3 regions of the Amycolatopsis japonica genome follow, and region 2 is predicted to be linked to each of the others. Evidence: riboswitches for the same ligand, from Rfam matches in the RefSeq annotation. Region 2 holds a riboswitch; each other region holds the start of a gene.

Region 1 (2,256 bases), 2.6 Mb from region 2:
TGGCATGGACCCCGGCACGGGCCGCCCTGCGCTCCTTGACGACTTCGGCGAGCTCGCGGATGGCCGGTTGCTCGTCGTAAAGGTGGTCACCGTTCACAAGCGCTCCGCCCGCCCTCAGCGCGACGGCGAGGTCACGGTAGACCTCGGCGAGCCGCTCGGGGCGCAGCCAGTGCAACGCGGTCGTCGAGACGGCGGCGTCGACAGGCCGCCACTTCAGCCAGCCGCTCTCGGCGAGATCGGCCCGGACGTACTCGATGTCGCTCCGCTCCGGCCGGGTCGCGCGGGCGAGGGCGAGCAGGAACGGGTCGTCGTCGAGGCCGACGATCCGTGCGTGCGGTAACCGCCGGGCGAGCCTGGTGGTCAGCGAGCCGGGGCCGCAGCCTAGGTCCAGCACCAGCGGCTCGGCGACGTCGCGGCAGACGTGTTCGACGACGTCGATCACCACGGTGAAACGTTCTTCACGGTCGGCGACATAGCGTTCCTGCTGCACGTCCCACCGGCGCACCCAGTCCGCCGCGAGCTTTCGTCCACCGGCCTCCCCTTCGTGATCTTGATCCTGTGTAGCACACGCCGGTCATGGGTTACCGTGTGCGCCACAACGTAAGAAGGTGCCCGTCGGGGGAAGCCGGTGTGAATCCGGCGCTGACCCGCAACCGTGATCGGCCGCCGAGCCGTGAGCCGGACTGCCCGCCGGACACCGCCAACCCCAACTGTCGTGGAGTGCGGAGCGGGGTCCCGTTCACGTGCGGTCGCGCGCCCGGGACAGTGCTCGACGTCCCGGAGGTCCCTATGACGCGTCATCCGCTCACCCGTCGGAGACTGCTCGCGCTGGCCGCGCTCACGCCGTTGGCCGCCTGCGGGACCGCGCCCGCGGACACGGGCCGGTTGCGAGTGGCGTTCGCCGCGGGCGGGTCGAAGGAAACCCTCGACCCGTCCCAGGTTTCGCTCTTCGTCGACCAGGCGCGGGCCAAGGCGCTCTTCGACACGCTGGTCGCCTACAACGCCGACACCTCCTTGCGGCCGCGGCTGGCCGAGTCCTGGGAAAGCGACGCCGCCGGCACGCGCTGGCGGATCCGGCTGCGGCAGGCGGCCTTCCACGACGGTCGTCCGGTCACCGCGGACGACGTGCTCTACAGCTTCCGGCGGATCGCCGATCCCGCGCTGGCTTCCTCGTCGCGGCAATACTTCGCGAAGGTGGACTTCGCCCGCAGCAAAGCGGTGTCCCCCAACGAAATCGAGCTGACGCTGACCGCGCCCGACTTCGAATTCCCGTCGGGCTGGGGCGCTCCCGGCGCGGAGATCGTGCCCGCCGGGACGACGGACTTCACCGCGCCGGTCGGCTCGGGGCCGTTCCGTTTCGTCTCGTTCACCCCCGGCGGCGCGGCGGTGTTCCGCAAGAACGAGTCGCATTGGGACGGCGCGCCGAGTATCGACGAGCTGGAATTCGTGCCGGTCAACGAAGAAACCGCGCGCGTCAACGCGTTGCTGTCCGGGCAGGTCGACTACGCACACGACCTCGCGGCCGGAACCGCGGCACGGCTGGCGGGCGACGGACGCGTTTCGCTGCTCGAAGCCAAGGGCACGACGATGCAGGGCATGATGCTGCGCCTGACGCAACCCCCGTTCTCCGACCAGAGACTGGTGCGCGCCGTACTGTCCGGAGTGGACAGAGAGGCCCTGAATCGCGTCGCGCTGGCCGGGCGCGGGGAGATCGGCAACGACCTGTTCGGCAAGGGACTTCGCGGGTATGCCGCGGACATCCCCCAACGCCGCCGCGATGTGGACCTGGCCCGGTCGCTCGTCCGCGAGGCGGGCGCGGAAGGGCTGGCCTTCGCCGTCGAGACCAGCGACGTCGACCCGGGTTTCGCCACCGCGGCCACGCTGATTTCCCAGCAGCTCAAGGAGATCGGTCTCGCCGCCACCCCGAACACCCGCGCATCGAGCACCTATTTCAGCGAGGTCAAGACCAAGGGCGTCGCCGCGCTCACCCGCACGGCCACCCTGCCCGTCCCGACGTTCCTCAACCAGCGCTTCCGCACGCGCGGCTCGAACAACGTGAACGGCTTCGGCTCGCCGGAGTTCGACGCGCTCCTGGATCGCGCCACGGCCACCGCGGACGAACGCGCCAGGCTGGCGCTGTTCGGCGACGCGCAACGGATCGTCCACGAAACCGGCGGTCTGCTCGCCTGGGGGTTCAGCACCTGGACCATCGCCGTGTCGAAACGGGTTTCCGGGGTGGTGACCGCGCCGCCGAAC
Region 2 (2,256 bases):
ACCGCGGAATCGCTGGTGGCCAACAACATCGTGCTCGCGGTGTACCGGCAGATCACCAACCCCGAATGCCGCCAGTACCTGCTGCGCCAGGCGTTCGAGGAGGCCGTGCACACGCACACCTTCCAGTACATCTGCGAAAGCCTCGGCCTGGTCGAGGGCGAGCTGTTCAACATGTACCGCGAGGTCCCGTCCATTTCGGACAAGGACGCGTGGGCGCTGAAGTACACGCAGAACCTGGAGAACCCGGACTTCGAGACCGGCACCCCGGAAGCCGACCAGAACTTCCTGCGTGACCTCGTCGCGTTCTACGTGATCTTCGAGGGCATGTGGTTCTACACCGGTTTCGCGCAGATCCTCTCGCTCGGCCGCCGGAACAAGATGATCGGTATCGCCGAGCAGTACCAGTACATCCTGCGCGACGAGTCGATCCACCTGAACTTCGGCATCGACTGCATCAACCAGATCAAGATCGAGAACCCGCACCTGTGGACCGAGGAGTTCCAGGCGGAGATCCGGACGATGCTGACCGAGGCGTGCGAACTCGAGGTCGCCTACGCCCGCGACACCATGCCGCGCGGCATGCTCGGGCTCTCGGCCGAGCTGATCGAGCAGTACATGCACTTCATCACCGACCGGCGGGCGCAGCAGATCGGCCTCGCGCCGATCTTCGGCGAGACCGAGAACCCGTTCCCGTGGATGTCGGAGGCGATGGACCTCAAGAAGGAGAAGAACTTCTTCGAGACCCGCGTCATCGAGTACCAGTCCGGTGGCGCCCTCGACTGGGACTGATCGCCCGTCCGTAGTACATGAAGGCCCCCTTCCTTGCGCCTAGGTACAGGAAGGGGGCCTTCATGTACTTCTCCTTCGCGGTACGCTCCGGAGTGCTACTGGTTCGCCCGGCCTCCCAGGCCGGTCGAGGTAACAGGGAACCCGGTGCGAATCCGGGACTGCCCCGCAGCGGTATGTGGGAACGAAAGCCGTCACCGTGCGAGACACGGTAAAGCACTGGGACATGGCGCCCCGGGAAGCGACGGCCGGTAGGAGCGAGCGAGTCGCCCACGAGTCCGAAGACCTGCCCGTGGTACGCGCGCCGACGGCGTGCGTGAGTCCGGGCCTCGTGGGATGGGCACGACCGAACGGCGGTCACTCCTGCGCGCTCCGGGCTCCGACGACAAGCTCGCGAGGAGAGAGCTGTGACCGAAATCGGCACGACAGTGCTGGGCTACCCCCGGATCGGACCGGACCGGGAACTCAAGCGTTCACTCGAACGCTACTGGGCGGGCAGGATCGGCGAGGCCGAACTGCTCGGCACCGGCCGCGCACTGCGCACCCGCGCCTGGCGGGAACTCAAGGACGCGGGACTGGATTCCGTCCCCTCCAACACGTTCTCCCATTACGACCAGGTACTCGACACCACCGAGCTGTTCGGAGCGCTGCCGGAGCGCTTCACCACGCTCGGCCTCTCGCCGCTCGACACCTACTTCGCCGCCGCGCGCGGGGTGCAGGACGCGCCGGCGATGGAGATGACGAAGTGGTTCGACACGAACTACCACTACATCGTCCCCGAACTCGGTCCGGAAACGACGTTCTCGCTCACCGGCACCAAACCGCTGGACGAGTACCGCGAAGCCCGCGCGATCGGCGTCGAGACCCGGCCGGTGCTGGTGGGCCCGGTGACGTTCCTGCTGCTCGCGAAGCCGGCCGGGACGGCTCCGGAGGGCTTCCGTCCGCTGGAGCTGCTCGACAACCTTCTCGACGGCTACGTCGAACTACTGCGCCGTCTGCACGACGAAGGCGTCGAGTGGGTCCAGTTCGACGAGCCCGCCTTCGCCGCGGATCGCAGCGAACGGGAACTCAACGCGCTCATCCGCGCCTACCACCGGCTCGCGAAGGAGACCGCGCGGCCGAAGATCCTGGTCGCCGGGTACTTCGGCGGGCTCGGACGCGGACTCGGCGTGCTCGCCCGCTCCCCGATCGACGCGATCGCCGTCGATCTCGTGTCCGATGAGTCCTTTGTGGACGCCGTCGCCGCCGAACCCGCCTTGCGGGACAAAGAGGTTCTGGCCGGTGTCGTGGACGGGCGCAACGTCTGGCGCACGGATCCGACCCGCGCGCTCAGCCGGGCGGCGACGTTGCTGGGCACTGCGAAGTCGGTCAGCGTGTCGACGTCCTGCTCGCTGCTTCACGTGCCCTACGACGTCGAACGGGAGGACGGGCTTCACCCGCGGCTGAAGGGCTGGCTCGCTTTCGCCAGGC
Region 3 (2,256 bases), 2.5 Mb from region 2:
TTCGCCTTGAGCCAGGAGACGGTCTTGGCGATCGGGGCGTCGAGACCGGCCGCGCCCGCCTTCTTCGCGGCCAGCATCGCCGAGAGGGCGAGCCCGGTGGCGTCACCGTCGGTCGGGGAAAGACCGAGCGGTTTACCCTCGTCGCAGGTCGAGACCTTGCGGCCGTCCGGAGTGACGTGGTCGCCGGTCTCCTTCGTCGGGATGTAGGAGAAGAGGACGCGGAAGTAGCCCTCGGAACACTGCTGGGTCAGCAGCCTGTCGATGGCGATCCGGTCGTTCTCTCCCACCACGGCGAGCCCGATCACGCCGAGCGCCTGGCCGAACATGTTCGCGTTGTTGCTCACCGCGTCGGCGAGGGCGGGATCCTTGGAGTAGTCGCTGACCCGGCCCTTGTCGGGGCCCTTGCGCATGATGGCCGCATGGGTCTCTGCGACCAGGTCGTAGCCGTCGAAGGCCCGCGGATTCCGGCCGGACACCTGGGCGGCGACCATCGTCTTCGCCACGGCGCCGCCGACGATGATCTTGTCGTATCCCGCGCCGGGGGCGAGCCCGTCCCAGGTGAAGTAGTCGGTGGCGTGACCCTGGTCGTCGAGGAACTTCACGATCGGCTCGGCCCGCGCGCCTTCGCCCGCGGCGTACATCGCGAAGAGCGCGTCGAGCATCAGGCCGTGGTCGGGCAGTGAGCCGCCGCTGGGGTTGTCGAATGTGCCGTCCGGCTTCAGCTTCGTCGCGAGCCAGCGGGAATTCACCTTCGCCGCACCGGGATCGTTCGCCGCCGTCGCCGTCCCGCTGAGCGGTGCGGCGATCATGGTGACGATGACGGCGAACGCCGACGCGGCCAGGTACCCGCGGCGCATGACTCCTCCTTGCGGCATGGCGGAGGACAGCGCGGGACGCCGCAGTCACCCCTGTTTATCGCGACAGTGGTTCGTACGTCCGCCCGTTCGGTATCCCGGCTCGCCCTGCGAAGGGCCCACGGTTGCGCGACAGCGCCGGATTTCGACCGGCTTCCCCGTCACGGGCGGCGGTGTTCTGTTGTCGAGCCAGCCGAGGTTAACACCTGTTCACCTCCGGTAGGTACCACCGGCCAGTCGGTCGTGAGGATCACATGGGCACCCGGCGGTATCCCGCACCCGACCGGGGTGAGAGTCTTCAGGCGCGGTCGTGGGGGAAGTCCGGTGAGAGTCCGGCGCTGTCCCGCAACGGTGTGCCTTCCAGGCGAGCCCGGTCACCCACATCGCACGGTGTCACCGACTCCTGTCGTGGAAATGCGGGAAAGGGTTCTCATGAGACGTTTGGTTTTCGCTGTCGCCCTGCTGTGCGGCATCGGGCTGGTCGCCGCTCCGGCGGCGGCCGCGGCCACCCACGACAAGGCGGACGCCGCCGCCGGCTGGCTCGCCAGGCAGATGACCGACGGCGAACGGTTCGAGGCCGACTTCGGCGGCCAGAAGTTCCCCGATCAGGGCCTGACGATCGACGCGATCTTCGCGTTCGCCGCGGCCGGCGTGTCGGACACGAACGCGGGCAAGGCGATCGCCTGGCTCGCGAAGCCGGAGGTCACCACCGGCTACGTCGGGGGCGGCACCGAGGCCTATGCGGGCGCGCACGCCAAACTGATGCTCGCCGCGCAGATCCGGGGCAAGGACCTGGCGTCGTTCGGCGGCGTCGACTTGAAGGCGGGCCTGCTTTCGCTGCTCACGCCGTCCGGCCGGTTCTCCGACCGATCCGAGTACGGCGACTACTCCAACGCCCTCTCGCAGTCGCTCGCCCTCCTGGCGCTGGACCGCACCCCGGGCGGCGCCCCGGCGTCGGCCGTGACGTTCCTCGCGGGCACCCAGTGCGCGGACGGCGGTTTCCCGCAGAACTTCGGCGAAGCGACGTGCACGAGCGACGTCGACGCGACCGCGACGGTCGTCCAGGCCTTGCGCGCCGTCGGTGACCCGGTGAACGCCCGCGAGGGCACGTCGTGGCTGGTCACGAAGCAGCACGCGAACGGCGGCTTCGGCGTCGGCGCGAACGCGCCCAACGCCAACAGCACCGGCCTCGCCGCGGAAGCGCTGGCCGGTCATCGTCCCGCCGCCGCGGTCAAGGCGCGGGAATTCCTGCGGTCGCTGCAGACCGGCTGCGCCGGCGCCGAGGCCGACCGCGGCGCGATCGCCTACGACGCCACCGGTCCGAACCCGACGACCGCCCCGCGCGCGACCGCGCAGGCGATCCTCGGTCTGGCCAGGGTTCCGCTGAGCGACCTGCACGGCG

Evidence for each region. Region 2 has a riboswitch for cobalamin ahead of metE (5-methyltetrahydropteroyltriglutamate--homocysteine S-methyltransferase). Riboswitches for the same ligand answer to the same signal wherever they lie in the genome.
Region 1: another riboswitch for cobalamin. It lies ahead of AJAP_RS12430 (ABC transporter substrate-binding protein); the one in region 2 lies ahead of metE (5-methyltetrahydropteroyltriglutamate--homocysteine S-methyltransferase).
Region 3: another riboswitch for cobalamin. It lies ahead of AJAP_RS13200 (prenyltransferase/squalene oxidase repeat-containing protein); the one in region 2 lies ahead of metE (5-methyltetrahydropteroyltriglutamate--homocysteine S-methyltransferase).

What each region holds. Positions count from the first base shown of each region.
Region 1 covers NZ_CP008953.1:2,617,041-2,619,296, reverse strand. The annotation lists gene AJAP_RS12435 (class I SAM-dependent methyltransferase) at 1-505, opposite strand, end outside; cobalamin riboswitch at 555-709, shown strand; gene AJAP_RS12430 (ABC transporter substrate-binding protein) at 790-2,256, shown strand, end outside.
Region 2 covers NZ_CP008953.1:5,263,615-5,265,870, forward strand. The annotation lists gene AJAP_RS24205 (ribonucleotide-diphosphate reductase subunit beta) at 1-789, shown strand, start outside; cobalamin riboswitch at 872-1,094, shown strand; gene metE (5-methyltetrahydropteroyltriglutamate--homocysteine S-methyltransferase) at 1,194-2,256, shown strand, end outside.
Region 3 covers NZ_CP008953.1:2,769,385-2,771,640, reverse strand. The annotation lists gene AJAP_RS13205 (hypothetical protein) at 1-857, opposite strand, end outside; cobalamin riboswitch at 925-1,038, opposite strand; cobalamin riboswitch at 1,106-1,254, shown strand; gene AJAP_RS13200 (prenyltransferase/squalene oxidase repeat-containing protein) at 1,287-2,256, shown strand, end outside.